3 regions of the Bacillus sp. FSL K6-6540 genome follow, and region 3 is predicted to be linked to each of the others. Evidence: riboswitches for the same ligand, from Rfam matches in the RefSeq annotation. Region 3 holds a riboswitch; each other region holds the start of a gene.
What was found. Region 3 has a riboswitch for S-adenosylmethionine ahead of metA (homoserine O-acetyltransferase MetA). Riboswitches for the same ligand answer to the same signal wherever they lie in the genome.
Positions count from the first base shown of each region.

Region 1: it holds a riboswitch for S-adenosylmethionine, as region 3 does, so the genes downstream of both, MHH82_RS35725 (5-methyltetrahydropteroyltriglutamate--homocysteine S-methyltransferase) here and metA (homoserine O-acetyltransferase MetA) in region 3, are expected to answer to the same signal.
Region 2: it holds a riboswitch for S-adenosylmethionine, as region 3 does, so the genes downstream of both, MHH82_RS27860 (methionine ABC transporter ATP-binding protein) here and metA (homoserine O-acetyltransferase MetA) in region 3, are expected to answer to the same signal.

Region 1 is NZ_JBBOXH010000002.1:651,743-657,831, forward strand. It holds gene MHH82_RS35705 (hypothetical protein) at 88-216, shown strand; gene MHH82_RS35710 (hypothetical protein) at 506-769, shown strand; gene MHH82_RS35715 (LURP-one-related/scramblase family protein) at 898-1,386, shown strand; SAM riboswitch class I at 1,452-1,558, shown strand; gene MHH82_RS35720 (5-methyltetrahydropteroyltriglutamate--homocysteine S-methyltransferase) at 1,641-2,774, shown strand; SAM riboswitch class I at 2,843-2,949, shown strand; gene MHH82_RS35725 (5-methyltetrahydropteroyltriglutamate--homocysteine S-methyltransferase) at 3,027-4,163, shown strand; gene MHH82_RS35730 (3-hydroxybutyrate dehydrogenase) at 4,216-4,989, opposite strand; gene MHH82_RS35735 (succinyl-CoA--3-ketoacid CoA transferase subunit B) at 5,006-5,656, opposite strand; gene MHH82_RS35740 (CoA transferase subunit A) at 5,653-6,089, opposite strand, start outside.
Region 2 is NZ_JBBOXH010000001.1:6,203,015-6,209,103, reverse strand. It holds gene MHH82_RS27875 (thioredoxin family protein) at 93-437, shown strand; gene MHH82_RS27870 (COX15/CtaA family protein) at 687-1,661, shown strand; gene MHH82_RS27865 (Cthe_2314 family HEPN domain-containing protein) at 2,102-2,821, shown strand; SAM riboswitch class I at 2,943-3,089, shown strand; gene MHH82_RS27860 (methionine ABC transporter ATP-binding protein) at 3,197-4,213, shown strand; gene MHH82_RS27855 (methionine ABC transporter permease) at 4,213-4,881, shown strand; gene MHH82_RS27850 (MetQ/NlpA family ABC transporter substrate-binding protein) at 4,948-5,790, shown strand; gene MHH82_RS27845 (SDR family oxidoreductase) at 5,997-6,089, shown strand, end outside.
Region 3 is NZ_JBBOXH010000001.1:5,802,382-5,808,470, reverse strand. It holds gene MHH82_RS25780 (HRDC domain-containing protein) at 163-1,188, shown strand; gene corA (magnesium/cobalt transporter CorA) at 1,342-2,277, opposite strand; SAM riboswitch class I at 2,720-2,848, shown strand; gene metA (homoserine O-acetyltransferase MetA) at 2,980-3,897, shown strand; gene MHH82_RS25765 (PLP-dependent transferase) at 3,922-5,106, shown strand; gene MHH82_RS25760 (aminotransferase class I/II-fold pyridoxal phosphate-dependent enzyme) at 5,103-6,089, shown strand, end outside.

The DNA.
Region 1 (6,089 bases), on a different contig from region 3:
AAAAAGGACTGGCTTTTTTGTGTGAAAATGAAACATTTTAAACACGTCCTCCGTAAAACAAGTATCAACAAATGAGGAGGAAAAACAATGACAAAACATGCAATCGCTGCAAAGAGTCTCTTGAAAAAATGGATCATTTCCAGGCCGCTTAACATGCAAAAGAAATCCAGCCCATTTCAAAAAATCAGAAAAATGTTCAAACGCTTCTTCAAATAAAACATTCAAATCCCCTAAATACAATCCGTATTCACCCGTACCGCCCAAATGCTCCGTAATTTGGGTTTTTTGTGTTCAATTCCGCAAAATAGGGTATAAACCAAACAAGCAAGAATACAGCACCCAAAAACAGGCAATTCGAATTACTCAAACTTAGGTTAAAAGTTATATAAAGGAATTTATTTTATCGTCGATAGTAACTATAGAACCAATCATCAACAAGAGCAAACAGCGTGATTCAAGACTATTTTCAGGTCATCAGGTTATACTGTTTTAGAGGGACAGTTTCTTGTTATTTATTGATTTAGAATTTTTTGAATACTTTTTGACTTTTTATCCGTACAATAGAGAGTACCAAAACTTTTTTTGGGAGGTATGTAATATGATCCTATTTATTATCATCGCATTATGCGGCTATCTTCTTTTTTCTTTCAGCAAGGACAATCGCCGCAAACCGCAAAAGACAAGCCCTCTGCCAGCAGCTGCACCTCATCACAACAACCTAATCGACCTTGACGCCATCCGCCAAAAACGCCGGATGCATCTTTCCTAATTCTATATTTCAAATGAAAAGGCTGCTGAATCACGCAGCCTTTTAAAATTGTTTTGATTTAGAGCCTGAAACCTTTTCGCCACCTATCCGTAATTTCATACAAGGCAAACCCAAAGGAGACTTCAGCAATGATCGAGTTATTTATGAAACAAAAAATGTTCTCATTTAAAGATGCATTTCACATTTATGACCGGGATGAACAAGAAACATTCAAGGTGGAGGGGCGTTTTTTCTCGTTAGGAGACTCATTACAAATGACAGACTCATCCGGGAAAACGCTCGTTTCCATAGAACAAAAACTAATGTCTTTATTGCCGCGCTATGAGATTTCAATTGGCGGGAAAACAGTTTGTGAGGTAACGAAGAAAGTAACGTTTTTCAAACCGAAATTTGTGATTTCCGGGCTTAACTGGGAAATCGATGGTGATTTATGGAGGGATGAATTCCAGCTGACGGACGGGGAAAATGTCCGGATGTCAGTGAGCAAAAAGTGGCTCAGTTGGGGTGATTCCTATCACTTGCAGATTGCAAACGAGGGAGATGTTCTGATTTGCACTGCCATCGCTATCGTGCTTGATATGGTTTTATATAACGATGAAGATGAAAGTATTTTCTAAAAAGCATTGACAATTGATCCAAAAGTAATAATATTAAGATAATTGAAATCTGAATATGAAGTTGTACCTTATCAAGAGAGGTGGAGGGACTGGCCCTATGATACCCGGCAACCGCTGTTTCAAACAGAATGGTGCTAAATCCTTAAGAACATTGCGTTCTTGCAGATGAGGCGGAGATTTGATCGTTCAAGCTCTTCCTTACACAAAGGAAGAGCTTTTTACATGCTCAATATTTCAGAAAAGAGGCGAATAACATGGCTCAACAAACGAATGTTGCAGGACAAAAAACAGAAAAACAACGCAAAGCACCTTTCCGCGCCGATCATGTCGGCAGCTTGCTTCGTTCCGTTCCGGTAAAGGAAGCCCGGCAAAAAAAAGTGGCTGGTGAGATGACAGCGGAACAGCTTCGTGATATCGAAAATCAAGAGATCACCCGCATCGTGGAAAAACAAAAAGAAATCGGTCTCGATGTGGTAACAGACGGGGAATTCCGACGTTCCTGGTGGCATTATGACTTCCTGGAAGGGCTTGACGGTGTGGAACCGTTCATCCCGGCTGAGGGAATTCAGTTCCATAACACAAAAACGAAAGCGCGCAGCATCAAAGTGACGGGAAAACTCGATTTTACGAGCCACCCAGCGCTTGCTGATTATCAATTTTTACATGAGATTGCTGGTAACGCGACGCCAAAATTGACCATTCCCAGCCCAAATATGCTGTTTTTTGGCGAAAAGGCGGATAAAGGGATTTATGACGATCAAGAGGAATACTTTCATGATCTGGCCCAAGCGTACAAAAAAGCAATCAAAGCCTTCTATGATGCTGGCTGCCGTTATCTCCAGCTCGATGATACGTCATGGTCTCTCTTCTTTGAGGAAAAAGGCAGAGAGGTTGTCCGGGCGCTCGGCGGCGATCCAGAAACATTGCCAGCCATATTTGCCAAAACAATTAACGATGCCGTCGCAGACCGGCCTGACGATTTAACGATCACAATGCACATTTGCCGCGGCAACTTCCGCTCAACCTGGGCGGCATCAGGAGGGTACGACGCTTTAGCGGAAACGATTTTGGACGGCTTAAACCTTGACGGCCTTTTCTTGGAATACGATGATGACCGCTCCGGAAACTTTGATCCGCTCCGTTTTGTGAAGCGCAAGGATCTGCAAATTGTGCTCGGCTTGATCACATCGAAATACGGCGAGCTTGAAAATCCTGAGGATGTGAAACGCCGTATCAATGAAGCCGCGCGTTTTGTCAGCTTGGACCAGCTATGCCTGAGCCCGCAGTGCGGTTTCGCCTCTACAGAAGAAGGCAACCTTCTGACAGAGGAGCAGCAATGGGCAAAGCTTCGCCATGTCATCGACATTGCCAACGATGTGTGGAGATAATCTATCATTGACAGAAATAGAAAATGTGTGAATAATAGATACTATCAGAAAATTTCATAAAAAGGTTTTCCTTATCAAGAGAGGTGGAGGGACTGGCCCTGCGATACCCGGCAACCGCTGTTTAACAGAATGGTGCTAAATCCTTTAGAGCAATGATTGCTCTTGAAGATAAGGTTGAGATTGTCACGCAAGCTCTTCCTTATCCAAAGGAAGAGCTTTTTTACATTTGAATGGAAAGAAGGAATGGACAACATGTCACAACAAACAACACCCGCAGAACAAAAATCACTTCAAAGAAAAAAACCGCCGTTTCGCGCGGATCAAGTCGGAAGCCTGCTAAGGTCTGAGCCCGTCAAAAAAGCGCGGCTGCAAAAAGCGGCCGGCGAAATGACCGCTGAGCAGCTTCGCCAAATTGAAAACGATGAAATCATCCGCATTGTGGAAAAACAGAAGGAAACCGGCCTGAACGTCGTGACAGACGGTGAATTCCGCAGAGCATGGTGGCACTTTGATTTCCTGGAAAACTTAGATGGCGTTGAGCCGTTTACTCCTGAGCAAGGCATTCAATTCCATAACGTACAGACAAAAGCACGCGGCATTAAAGTCACAGGCGATATCGACTTTTCAACACACCCAATGCTTGAAGATTACTCATTTCTCCATAGCATTGCCGGTGACGCGACGCCAAAGATGACCATTCCAAGCCCGAATATGCTGTTTTTCCGCGGGAAATTGGAAAAAGGTGCATACAAAAACGACTATCACCTTTTCCAGCATGATGTATCCAAAGCATATAAAAAAGCGATTCAAGCGTTTTATGACAGAGGCTGCCGCTACCTCCAGCTTGATGATACAGCGTGGGCCGTTTTCTTATCAGAAAAAGGCTTAAAACAAATCGAAGCGTTCGGAACAACGCCTGATGAGCTTCGCCAGCTGTTTGCGAAATCGATTAACGACGCGATTGCAGACCGCCCGGATGACTTGACGGTAACCATGCATATTTGCCGCGGCAACTTCCAGTCCACTTGGACAGCGGAAGGCGGCTATGACGCAGCAGCCGAAACCATTTTTGACGGCTTGAATCTTGACGGACTTTTCTTAGAGTATGATGATTCACGCTCAGGCGGATTTGAGCCGCTACGTTACGTAAAACGGTCTGATCTTCAGCTTGTTCTTGGCTTAGTGACATCTAAATTCGGTGAGCTTGAAAATCCGGATGACGTGAAACGCCGTATCGAAGAAGCGTCCCGTTATGTAAGCTTAGACCAGCTTTGCCTCAGCCCTCAATGCGGATTTGCTTCAACTGAGGAAGGCAACAAGCTGACTGAAGAAGAGCAATGGGCGAAGCTCCGCCATGTGGTTGAGATCGCTAATGATGTTTGGAAATAAGCAAAGAAAAAACACACTTGATTCCCTAGCGGAGCAAGTGTGTTTTTTTATGTCACTGTGCGGTGTAGCCCCCATCAAGGACGACAGCCTGCCCAGTGACGCCCTTCGCCTTCTCGCTTGCCAAAAACACGGCATAATCCGCAATTTCCTTGACGGAAAGCAGTCGCTTTTGCGGCACAAGCGGAAAAATGACTTGTTCAAGTACAGAGTCGTAAGGGACATTTCTAGTTTTCGATAGATCGCTAAGCTGATTGCGTACAAGCTGGGTATCGACATAACCCGGGCAGAGCGCATTGACTGTAATGCCGTGGGGCGCGCCTTCCAGCGCCCCTACTTTTGTGAGTCCAATGACGCCGTGCTTGGCGCTATTATAAGCGGATTTCCCTGCAAAGCCGACTAATCCATTAACAGACGCGATATTAATGATTCTGCCAAACTGCTGTTTTTTCATGATCGGAAAAACATGCTTCATTGCAATAAAGGGGGCCGTCAGCATGACCTTGATCAGCTGTTCAAAGGTGTCTGTCGGAAACTCTTCAATCGGAGCGACGTGCTGAATACCGGCATTGTTCACCAGAATATCCAAGCGGCCGTATTGTTTTTGGATGACGTTCACCGTATCAGCAACTTGCGCTTCCTTTGTCACATCATACGGAATGGCCGCCGCGTCAAAGCCTTCTTCTGCAAGTTTGGAGGCTGCTTTTTCACATGCTTCCGGACGGAGGTCTGAAACGATGACGCTGGCACCTTCCCGGGCGAATTCTCTTGCCATTTCGAATCCGATTCCGCCGGCAGCCCCTGTCACCAAGGCGACTTGTTTTCTCATGTCAAACACCTTCCCATTAAGAATTGAGTACAGACTGGCTTACAGCGAAATCAGCTTCTGTTTTTTCATAAACCTCTTCAATTGTGACACCATCCTGAAGCTCCGTCAGTGTCATGCGGCCGTTCACAAAATCAAATACAGCCAAATCCGTAATCAGCCTGTGCACGACTTTCTGGCCTGTCAGCGGAAGGGAGCATGTTTTTTTCACCTTTGATTCACCATGCTTATTGACGTGCTCCATGATGACAACGATCCGTTTCGCCCCGTTGACGAGATCCATAGCGCCGCCCATCCCTTTTACCATTTTGCCCGGGATCATCCAATTGGCCAAATCACCCTGCTCCGAAACCTCCATTCCACCAAGAATAGCCAAATCGATATGCCCGCCTCTTATCATCGCGAATGACTCAGCGCTGTCAAAATAAGAGGCGCCCGTCACTTCAGTGATCGTTTCCTTTCCCGCATTGATCAAATCCGCGTCTTCCGTTCCTTCCAGAGGATAGGGGCCAATTCCGAGCAAGCCGTTTTCCGACTGAAGCATGACGTGAACGCCGTCGGGTATCTCATTTGCGACAAGCGTCGGCATTCCAATCCCGAGATTCACATTCATGCCGTCCTTGATTTCTTGTACAGCCCGTTTGACCATTCGTTTTCTCGCTTCCTTCACTTGGCCTCACCCTTTCCCGATGCTTGCTGAACTGTTCGTTTTTCAATCCGTTTTTCTTGGCTCGCGCCAAGCACGACATGCTGTACGTAAATTCCCGGCGTATGGATGTGATCTGGATCGAGCTCTCCTGCTTCCACGATTTCTTCCGCCTCGGCAATCGTGATCTTGCCTGCCATGGCGGCAATGGGATTGAAATTTCTCGCCGTTTTCCTAAAAACCAAATTGCCCATGGTGTCCGCTTTCCACGCTTTGACGATCGCCACATCGCCGGTAATGCCTCGCTCCAGCACATAAGTCCGGCCGCCGAATGTTTTATGTTCTTTTCCCTCGGCTATGGAGGTGCCGACGCCTGTCGCCGTATAAAATCCCGGTATGCCTGCACCGCCTGCACGAATTCTCTCAGCGAGCGTTCCTTGGGGAACAAGCTCGACCT
Region 2 (6,089 bases), 400 kb from region 3:
CTCATACAGTCAGTATGCTCTAAAATTTGACTTCCACTCAACAATTTGATTCACTAGGGGGGAAGGAACTCGACGTAAAGGGGAGATAATCAATGGAAAAAATCACTTCAGAAGCAGAATTTCAGGTTGCGATCCAGTCTCCACGACTGACCGTTGCCGTATTTAAAGCGGACTGGTGCGGCGATTGCAAGTTTATCGATCCATTCATGCCGGAGGTTGAGACGAAGTTCTCCAACCAATTGACTCTGGTGGAAGTTGACGTCGATGCTGTCGGTGACGTGAGTCAGCAGCAAAATATTCTGGGCATCCCTAGCTTTGTTGCATACTCTGACGGACGCGAGCTGGTTCGCTACGTTAACAAACTCCGCAAATCGCGCGAGGAGATTGAAGATTTCCTGCAGCGTGCCGTGGACGTATACGGTACGATTCACAAGTAAGCAGTGACGATAGCACCGCCGCCTTTGAGCTATAACGGGCGGCGGTGTTGTTTTTACATTGGATATTATGAGGGGGATTGTGAAGTCAAGTACCTTGAGCATGAAGGTTTTGTTCATTTTTGAACATTTTGTCACAATCGCTCAAGTGACCGGGGCTGCAGAATCAGGTATAATGAAATGTGGACTGTATATGATGCGATCCTGTATAGGTTTTGAATAGTGAATGATTATGAGCAGCAGGTGAGATAAGTGAACGATAAACAATTAAAGTGGCTGAGTTACATAACATGCTTAATTATGTTCTGCGCGACTTTCGGGGGCATGGTTGTGACAAAGACGGGGTCGGGGCTTGGCTGCGGCCAAGAGTGGCCGCTGTGCAACGGTAAATTTGTTCCCGCTTACACGGTGTCCTCGATGATTGAGTATTCCCACCGGGCCGTAAGCGGAATGGCCGGCTTGGCCGCCTTGGCTTCGCTGATCGCGTTCTGGAAGTACAAGCGGGACCGCCGGGATTTGATGGCTTACGTCATCGGAACCTCGATATTCGTCGTGGTACAAGCCATCATGGGGGCCCTCGCGGTGGTTAAACCTCAGTCGGCGGCGATCATGGCGCTGCATTTTGGCTTCTCGCTGATTGCTTTTGCCAGTTCGGTCATGCTGGCTCTGGGCATGCGCCGAATCGAACAAGCGAAGGGGCCCGTTGACCTGGAGCGTTTGCCGCGGGTGGGAAAGGGCTTCCGCAATTTGGTCTGGGGCACAACGTTGTACAGCTACATCGTGGTGTATATCGGTGCATTCGTCAGCCATACCGATTCCCGGGAAGGCTGCTCCGGCTGGCCGTTATGTAACGGAGAAGTGATACCGGAGCTGAGCGGAGGGGTCGGCATCGCCTTTATGCACCGCGTGGCCGCGCTTCTGCTGCTGATCGTGGTGGCGGTGATGGGGCATTTTGCATATTGGCGCAATCGCGATAACCGTGAAATCCAGATGCTGGGCATTTCGGCAACCATGCTGTGCCTGCTGCAGGTGTTCAGCGGCGCTCTCATTATGGCTACGATGCATAACGAGGAAGTTTACGTATTCTCCGCACTGGGGCATACGCTGCTGATCTCGGCGCTGTTCGGCGTACTCTGTTATTTAAGCGTCCGGGTATGGCAGCTCAGCAAGCCGCTTGAAGCCGAAATACGGAAGGGCCACGACGTGCCCCGCGAAAAGATCGTATAAGGAAGAACGCCGATCATTCCGTAAAGAAAATCCAATATCCTATAGCATACATGCATGCAAAGTCCCCGGACCGGAGTTCGAGGGCTTTGTTGTATAGAAAGGAGCTGCCGGCAGCGGTATCGAAAAGGTTTGATAAGGCAACGAATTTGTTTATATTTAATAACACCGGAGAAATCACAAGTCGCTCCATGCTCCATGCTATGGAGTTGTCTTCCCGTTTCGGGGGCATCCTAACAGGACGAACCCAGATTGGCGCAGCAGATGATGGGTCATCTGATAGTCATGGGATGCCGAAGGGCCTGATGGCGATCCGGATGAGTTGCCCCCGCGCGAGGATATCGCCGTGAAGACGGCCGCTGAGCGCTGGAATGAGTATATTGGCATTAGCACAATCGAGATCAAGAACCAAGGTTAATCTGATGACGCGAGGGGGTACCGCCATGCTTCGAATGTTACTTGGGGAACAGCCCCGGCAGAATAACGGCCTGCTTGAGGAAGCCATCGAATCGATGGTGAAGACAACCCGGCTGCTGCAGAAGGAAATGGATAAAAATCAAGATCCGACGCATGATTTTCGCAAGCTGGAGATTTGGACCCGGGGACTGATCGTCTCCCTGGATGAGCTGGAGCAGAGCTGGAATGCGGCCAAGCATTTCAGTCAATCGGTCCAATCGGGTTACATCGATGATATGTCGATTCAGGAGCAAGGGGAATATCAACGATATGTGTATTTTTACAAAAACGGCTTCATCCGCGTATTCTCGATCCTTGACAAGCTGGGCACGGTGCTGAACGATTTGTTTGATCTGCATACCTCCAAGGTTAAGGCGCATTTTTCTTATTTTACGGTCCTGCGGCAGTTCAGATTTTTGAAGGCCCACGGTGAGCTGGCTGAAGAGCTGGAAGCGATCAAGGATCGCTACAAAGCACCGCTGAACGCGCTCAGGAAAAGGCGCAACGCTGAAATTCACTACATGAACTCCGAGATGCAGGATGATTTGTGGCAGCGCCATCAAGGGCTGTCCGACAAAATCGAGCTGGAGGATATCGACAAGCACCTGGACGATCTCCAACAGGGCATCGATATGGTATGCCGCAGCCTGGCCGCCTCGTATAAATATACGAACAAGCTGTGGACTGAAAATGGAGTGCGGGCTTAGGCACAAAATCGCCATGAAATTCCTTTTGACAAAAGCCTGAAAAGAATCTATACTAACTATTGCATTCATTAAATGTTATCAAATCAGATCAATTTAATCGGAAAAATTTCATATCGATGTTTTCTTATCGAGAGAGGCGGAGGGACAGGCCCGATGAAGCCCGGCAACCGACTTCTTGCGCACCATTGCTTAATGCGATGACGCTTGGAGTGACATGGTGCTAATTCCTTCAAAGCTATGGAATACCTTCAGCTTTGACAGATGAGAAAAGGCGTTGACTTTTACGTAAAGAGGGCCCTTTTTGATTCTACAAAAAGAGGCTCTTTTCTTTTGGGTAAATAGATATGAAGCTAAGGAAAAAGGAGGATTATCGGATTGATTGAGCTCAAGCAATTGACGAAGCAGTACGGAAAAGCCGGGTCATTAACAACTGCGTTGTCCGAATTGGATTTGTCGATTGAAAAAGGAGAAATTTTCGGAGTGATCGGACACTCCGGTGCAGGGAAAAGTACATTGATCCGCTGCATCAATTTACTGGAGCGTCCCACCTCGGGCGAGGTGTGGGTGAACGGCAAAAATTTGACGTCGCTCGGCAAGAAGCAGCTTCAGGCGGAGCGCCGTAGAATCGGCATGATCTTTCAGCACTTTAACCTGCTGTCTTCCGCGACGGTGTACGATAACATTGCGTTTCCGCTGCGTCTGATCAAGACGCCGAAGGCCGAACTGGAGCGCAAAGTATCCGAGCTGCTGGCTTTGGTCGGCTTGGAGGCGCATCGCGACAAATACCCGTCCCAGCTGTCAGGGGGCCAGAAGCAGCGGGTAGGCATCGCCAGGGCGCTCGCGAGCGATCCCGAAGTGCTGCTGTGCGACGAGGCCACTTCGGCCCTTGACCCGCAGACGACGGATTCGATTCTGCGCCTGCTGCTGGACATTAACAAAAAGTTTCATCTGACGATCGTACTGATTACCCATGAGATGCATGTAATCCAGAGCATTTGCGACCGGGTCGCCGTTATTCATCAGGGCGGCATCGTAGAGCAAGGACCGGTAGCGGAAGTGTTCCTGAAGCCGAAGCATGAAGTGACGCAGGAATTCATCCGCCAGGAGATGGACAGCGGCGAAGCGCTGCGGCTGGCTATGCAGGGTCAGGTAAACGGCCCTTCAAGAGCGGTTCAAATCACGTTCCTAGGGTCGAAAACGTACGAATCGATCCTGTCCCATACCGTTCATGAGACAGGCGTGAATTTTGCGATTCTGCAGGGTACGATCTCTACGATCAAAGATACGCCGTACGGCCAGCTCATCGTCCGTTTCGAAGGGGAAGAGCGCGCGATTGAAGATACGATCCGGAAGCTGCTTGAACAAGGACTAGACGTGGAGGTGATTCATTGATGTTCGGACTTGATTTTACCCAGATCGACTGGAAAGAGATATGGACGGCAACATTGGATACCCTGCGGATGCTGGGAGCTTCGGCCTTGTTCAGCTTCATCATCGGACTTCCTGTCGGCGTGCTGCTCTACATGGCCGCAAGGTCCACGTCCGGGTTGGTACGCTTCGGCTACACGATTCTGTCGTTCATTGTAAACATTCTGCGCTCGGTTCCGTTCATCATCCTGATCGTGGCGATGATCCCGATTACGAAGTCGATCGTAGGAGTTTCGTACGGCGTGCTGGGCACCATTCCGCCGCTCGTGATCGGCGCTGCTCCATTCTTTGCAAGGCTCGTGGAAACGGCTTTGAATGAAGTGGATAAAGGCGTGATTGAGGCGGCTCATGCCATGGGCTCTTCGACAAGCCAAATCGTATGGAGGGTGCTCCTTCCGGAGGCGCGTCCGGGTCTGCTGGCCGGGATGACCATCACGATTGTAACCCTGGTATCTTACACCGCGATGTCCGGTCAAGTCGGGGGCGGCGGTTTAGGGGATTTGGCCATTAAGTATGGCTATTACCGTTATGAGACCGAGATCATGATTCTGGCTGTCGTGCTGATGATTGTCCTGGTCCAGCTGCTGCAGATGGCAGGAGATCGTCTGGTGCGGCATTTTACAAGAAAATAACGGATTGATGAGGCTTCAAGAAAGACAATATATAAATAATATATTTTTCGGAGGGAGAGTTTTAGAATGAAAAAATGGACATTGGCATTGATCAGCTTGACCTTGGTTACGTTGCTGGCTGCATGCGGCAGCAAGCCTGCGGATAACGCATCCGAGCCAGGGGGAACAACGGGAGGCGGCGGTCAAGAGACCGTGACCTTGAAAGTAGGGGCTTCGCCATCACCGCATGCCAAGATTCTCGAGCATATCAAGCCTGCGCTTGAAAAAGAGGGCGTAAACCTGGAAATCGTAGAATTCACGGATTATGTGCTGCCGAATACGCAAGTGGATTCCAAAGAAATCGACGCGAATTTCTTCCAGCACAAGCCTTACCTGGATAACGAAATCAAAGAGCGCAAGCTGGACCTGGAGTCCGTGATCGCCGTGCACGTGGAGCCGCTGGGTGCGTACTCCAAAACCATTACATCTGTGGATGAGCTGAAGGATGGAGCGGTTGTAGCCATTCCGAATGATCCTTCTAATGCTGGCCGAGCATTGACGCTGCTGTCCAAGAACGGCGTGATTAAGCTGAACGACGAAAGCAAGCTGGAAGCAACCGCCAAGGATATCGTAGAAAATCCGAAGAACCTGGAGTTCAAGGAAGTTGAAGCCGCCATGCTGCCTCGTATGCTGGATGAGCTGGATCTGGCTGTCATCAACACGAACTACGCGCTGGAAGCGGGACTGGACCCAACGAAGGACGCGCTCTTCATCGAAGACAAGGACAATCCTTATGCCAACCTGCTGGTAGCCCGTCCGGACAACAAGGACTCCGACGCCATCCAAAAACTGGCGAAGGCGCTGACTTCCGAGGACGTGAAAACTTTCATTGAAGAAGAGTACAAAGGTGCCGTCATCCCGGCATTCTAATTCAGCAGTAAAGCTCGATATGCTGTATATGAATTCATCGTATATGTAAAGAAAGGGCATTATCCAAGAGACCCATCGGTCTTTGCGGATAGGCCCTTTTTTCTTTCTTTTTCTGTCGAAGGGCCATTCCTGGTCGGAAGCAAGTTGTTCGGCCTTATCAAATCTTTTATACTGAAGGAAGGATATCCATCTGAGGAGGGAAAGCCTTGAAGGGAAAAGTGGCGCTGATTACAGGCAGTGCGACAGGTTTGGGGAAAATGACGGCACTGTCGTTAGCCCGGCAGGGATGTCATATAGCC
Region 3 (6,089 bases):
TTCAAAATGGATTGGATTCTATTACAGATTATGGTATTATAGTTTCAACAGTATAATGTATGGAACGAAGGAAGCACCTTTCTTGCCGCTGCGCGGAGGAGAGGTGCTTTTTTGCGTTGTTCCGCCTTTATGCTGATTGTGTAAACGGGAGGTTATCGAGGGATGCAAATTGTGTTCATGAATCGGATGAGCGGAGCGGATGAGTCAGGTCATCTCCGTTCGGCCCAAGTATGGATCGGCGAGGAAGAAGGAGGATGGCGACTCGGCTGGCGGAATATGGAACCGGACGGTGAAGTTTCCGATGACGAATGGTATGAAGGCAACTCATGGAATGAGCTGCTATGCGTGTATCGGCACCAGCTTGCGAAGAAGCTCGGAGAAGGCTTCCGCCCGCTAATCGAAGGGGTATTCCATGAACCGGGGGAGACCGTGAGCAAGAATCTCGGCACTCAGAAACTGCAGTGTTACAGCGAGCTGTATGGATCGGAGGAGCTGTACACGGAGTTGTGCGCCTGGCGCAGGAGAAAGGCCGCATCCGGAAGAAAAGCGCCCTATTTCATTGCCAGCAACCGGGTGCTGCGCATGATCAGCGCCTTTGTTCCCCAGAGTGAGGAAGAGCTGCTGCAGCTTCCGGGAATCGGGGTTAGCAAGGCTTCGGAGCACGGGGTGGAATGGCTGGAAATTACAGCGAAAACCGAGCGAACCACAACGTTTCCCCTGGATTGGGTGGATGCGCAGCTGCCGGAAGAGGAGTTCTTGTCCTGGCTGTATAAACAGAAGGAACAGAGATATCAGCAGGAGCTTGAACGCTTCCGAACCCGCCGTGCGATGCTGATTGGCATAGCCGAGGGCGCTTCGCTGACCGAGCTTGAAGCGCGTACCTCGCTGTCGCGTCGGGATTTGGTCGAGGAGTTGGAAGGGCTTGAGAAGGAAGGCTATGATACGGAGCAACTGCTCCAGGTCGAATTGAACACGATGACGGCTGCGGAGCAGGAAAACGTATGGAAGGCGTTTGAAGAGTTGGGCGATACGTTTCTTAAACCTGTGTTACAGCGGGTATACGGACAGGGACAAGCCGAGAACGCAGAATCAGAAGAGCTGGGCGGAACGGAGAGGCTGTATGAGCGGCTTCGTCTCATACGGATCCGCTTTCGGCGGGATCAGCCCGGCAAAGCGAATGCCGGTTAATCTGCCTTAAACGAAGTCAGGACGGATTCTCCCGGTTGCAGGGAGATCCGTCCTGATGCTAATTCGCCGTGCTTGTAAATTGAGTTGTAGTTGCGGCGGTTCGTATGAACCGTTGTGATCCGGTCAATACTCGCCCCTTTTGACCAGGGTGTCTTATATCCAATCCTTTTTACGGAACAGATAAAACATGAGCGCGCCGGCAAAAACCATGATGCCGATAACCACATAATAGGAATATCTCCAATGAAGTTCCGGCATATACTCAAAGTTCATGCCGTAGATGCCCGTAATCAGCGTCAATGGAATAAAGATCGTTGTAATAGCGGTAAACACGCGCATGATTTCATTGGCCCGATTGGCGATACTGGATTGGTAGGCTTCCCGAAGGTTCCCCATGAGATCCCGATAGGTCTCGAACGTTTCGGAAATTTTAACGGCATTTTCATAGATATCGCTGAAGTATTTCTGCAGCTGGTCATCGATCAGCCGAAGATCTTTTTTGTTGAGCGTATTGATAACTTCCTTCTGAGGTCCAAGCACCTTTTTCAACCAAAGAATCTCGCTTCGCAGACCGATGATTTCGCTGAGATGGGATTTTTTGGTATGCATCAGAATGTCTTCCTCCAGCTTTTCAATCCGTGCTTCAATTCGGTCCCCTACGGAGAAGTAGTTGTCCGTGACGAGGTCGATCAAGAGATAGAGGAAGCGGTCAGGCGTGCTGACTTCATCCTCCCAGAGAAGCGGTTTGACGGTGCGAAGCTCATGGATCTTTTGCTTGGTCACCGTAATAATAAAATGCCTGCCCAGGAAAACATTCAATGCCCGAAGGAAAATCTCTTCGTCGTCAAACCGGATGCTGTTCACGACGATAAAATAGTGGTTCTCGTATATTTCAATTTTGGGACGCTGCTCCTCTTCGCTGAGGCAATCCTCAACGGCAAGATCATGCAGGGAGAAGAGGGGCTGCAGTTCGGCTAAATCATCCACGTCCGCATCCAGCCAGTAGAAGCCGCTGGCCGGAGCTGTCAGCGTCATTTCGATGTCATCAACAGGGGTAAATACGCCCGAATCGACCAACCGGATTTTCATCTGATATCACTCCTTTGTCTAATCCAAGCTGCTTAAGTCAAGCAGTTAAGGCACAGGATATCAGCCCACCGGTGTACGGGCATAAATCGAGGAAGGTTAGAATACGATAAAAAGCGCATGAAAAATAACGCTGCCCTCTGCCGGTAAGCTGATCTTGATCCTATGCGGTTGTGCGTCTTGTGCATCCAGTTTCTGGCTCGGGTCACCGTCCATCTTCCATGTCACCTCTTTCATACTCGGTTTTAAACAGCACTTGTCTAGTATAACGCCGGGTGTAGGACCTTTCAAGTGAAATCCGGAGCAGTCCAAGGGCCATGATATAGGGTATGGAAACCTTTGGTGAAGTGTGACAAACTCATGAAAAGGTTCTTGACGAAAAATTGAGGATGATTTAAAGTAGGTATCAATTACGAAACAATTCCAAACAACTGAATAAAGCGAAATCTTATCAAGAGCAGGTGGAGGGACTAGCCCTATGAAACCCGGCAACCGGCGGCAACATCGCACGGTGCTAATTCTTGCAGGAGATACGACGATTGTATAAGCCGTTGTATAGCCTGACAGATGAGAGAGGCGCATTGTGATACGTATATGATGACCTTTCTCTACTTCGAGAAAGGTCTTCTTGCGTTTATACAGTCTAACGCTCTTTCTCACAGCTTTATGGATGTATCATTTCATATTTCGAAGGAGTGAGCCGAGATGCCAATTAAAATTCCGGATGCCCTGCCGGCAAAGGAAGTTCTGGCTGGAGAAAACATTTTTGTCATGGATGAGAGTCACGCGTTTCATCAGGATATCCGCCCGCTGCGGATTGCGATCCTCAATTTGATGCCAACCAAGGAAACGACGGAGACCCAGCTGCTGCGATTGATCGGCAACTCCCCGCTCCAGGTGGATGTCGTCCTTCTTCACCCGAGTTCCCACGTATCGAAGAATACGTCGGCCGAGCATTTGAAATCATTTTACAAAACCTTTGAAGAAGTGAAGAACCGTCGTTTTGACGGCATGATCATTACAGGAGCTCCGGTCGAGCAGCTGGAGTTCGAAGAAGTGAATTACTGGGATGAGCTTACTGAAATTTTTGAATGGACCAAGACCCATGTAACCTCCACGCTCCATATCTGCTGGGCGTCGCAAGCCGGGCTTTATTATCATTACGGCGTGCCGAAATACAGCCTCGAGGAAAAGTGCTTTGGCGTATTTCCGCATACGATCAATGAAGCGTGTACCAAGCTGCTCCGCGGATTTGACGAAATGTTCTTTGTTCCGCATTCCCGTCATACGGAAGTTCGGCGCGAAGACATAACAGGCGTGGATGATTTGGTCATCCTGTCCGAGTCCGAGGAAGCAGGGATTTATTTGGTGTCCAGCCGGGACGGCAAGCAGATTTTTGCCACAGGGCATTCCGAGTATGATGCGGACTCCCTGAAATGGGAGTATGACCGGGACGTTGCCAAAGGCATGGACATCGCGCTGCCGCGCAACTATTACCCGAACGACGATCCAACAAGAACGCCTCCGTCCATATGGCGCGCGCATGCAAACTTATTATTCACTAATTGGCTCAATTACTATGTATATCAGGAAACGCCATATGATATCGGTCCGCAAATTTAACAGCGTACGGGAGGAGAGTTTGTGATGGAGAAGAAACCTTTGAATATAGAGAGCCGGCTGGCACAGATCGGATCGGTGCAGGAACCGGTAACGGGAGCAGTGAATTTTCCGATTTATCAGGCTACGGCATACCGCCATCCTAAATTAGGCCAGAGCACGGGGTTTGATTATGCCCGCACCAAGAATCCGACACGTTCGGTACTCGAGGATGCTTGCGCCGAGCTGGAATCCGGTGACGCCGGCTTTGCCTGCAGCTCGGGCATGGCGGCCCTTCAGACGATTTTTGCGCTGTTCGGTCAAGGCGATCACCTGATTGTGTCGCTCGATCTGTACGGAGGGACGTATCGGCTGCTGGAGCGGATCATGTCCAAGTTCGGGGTAACGGCAACCTACGTGGATACAAACGACTTGGATGCGCTGGAAGGATCCAGACGACCGAACACGAAGGCCGTATTTATCGAAACGCCGACGAATCCGCTCATGATGATTACGGATATCGAAGCCGTCTGTACGTGGGCAAGACGCCATCAATTGATCAGCATCGTGGATAATACGCTGCTAACCCCGTATTTCCAGAGACCCATCGAGCTTGGGGCGGATATCGTCATACATAGCGCCACCAAGTATCTGGGAGGGCATAACGATGTGCTGGCAGGCATCATCGTGACGAAGGGCAAGGAATTATCCGAGGAGATGGCCTTCCTTCATAACTCCATCGGGGCGGTGCTGAGTCCTTCCGATTCCTACCAGTTAATGAGGGGGATGAAGACACTTGCGCTTCGCATGGACCGGCACGAATCGAATGCAACCGCGGTGGCATCCTTTTTGACAACCCACCCGGCGATCGGCGAGGTGTATTACCCTGCTCTGCCGGATCATCCGGGGCATGAGATCCAGAATCGCCAATCCAGCGGCAACACGGGCATCTTCTCCTTCAAGGTGAAGGACGCCCGCTATGTCGAACCGGTGCTGCGGCACATCAAACTGATTGCATTCGCAGAAAGCCTCGGAGGCGTCGAGTCCCTGATGACATACCCGGCGGTCCAGACCCATGCGGACATCCCGCTTGAGATTCGGGAAGCGATCGGCGTGGACGACCGCTTGCTCCGGTTCTCGGTCGGCATCGAGCATGCGGATGACCTGATCGCGGATTTGGATGCTGCGCTGGGCGCGGCTATGGCAGAAGTGGAAGGGAGCACGGGAGCATGAGCATCGATAAAGGTCTATCCGGCTTGGGAACGGAAACCAAGCAGGTATCAGTAAAACAGGGACACCAAGAAGAACTTCGTTTCGAGACGAAACTATTGCATTTCGGCGGGGAAATCGACCGGGCAACCGGCGCCTCAAGCGTTCCGATCTATCAAGCCTCGACGTTTCATCATGAAGACGTCTTTAACCCGCCACTGCACGATTACAGCCGTTCCGGCAATCCGACGCGGCAGGCGCTGGAAGATTATATCGCCCTCTTGGAAGGAGGCGTGCGCGGCTTCGCTTATGCTTCCGGCATGGCGGCGATCTCCAGCTCGTTCATGCTGCTGTCCGCGGGCGATCATATGATCGTGACGGAGGACGTATACGGCGGAACCTACCGCCTGCTGACCAGCATACTGAGCCGCATGGGCATCGAGAGCACCTTCGTCGACATGACCGATCTGGATCAGGTGAAGGCGGCCCTCAAACCGAATACCAAAGCGGTTTATATGGAAACCCCTTCGAACCCGACCTTGAAAATTACCGACATCGGCGCCGTCACGGATTGGGCTAAGGAGCAAGGCCTGCTTACCCTGCTGGACAATACGTTCATGACGCCGTTCTATCAGCGCCCGATCGAGTTCGGCGTGGATATCGTCATCCACAGCGCAACCAAATTCCTTGGCGGACACAGCGATGTGCTGGCAGGTCTCGCCGTAGCCAGAACCCAGGAGCTGGGAGACCAGTTGAAACAGCTGCAAAATGGTTTGGGCACGGTGCTTGGGGTCCAGGATTCCTGGCTCCTTATGCGGGGCATGAAGACGCTTAGCACTCGGATGGCCCACTCCGAGCAAAGCGCGGCCAAGCTGGCGGCCTGGCTGCAAGGGAGAAGCGACATAGAGCAAGTGTATTACCCCGGCCTATTGAATCATCCGGGACGGGAAGTCCATGAGAAGCAATCGAGCGGTTACGGCGCGGTCATCTCCTTTGACGTCGGCTCA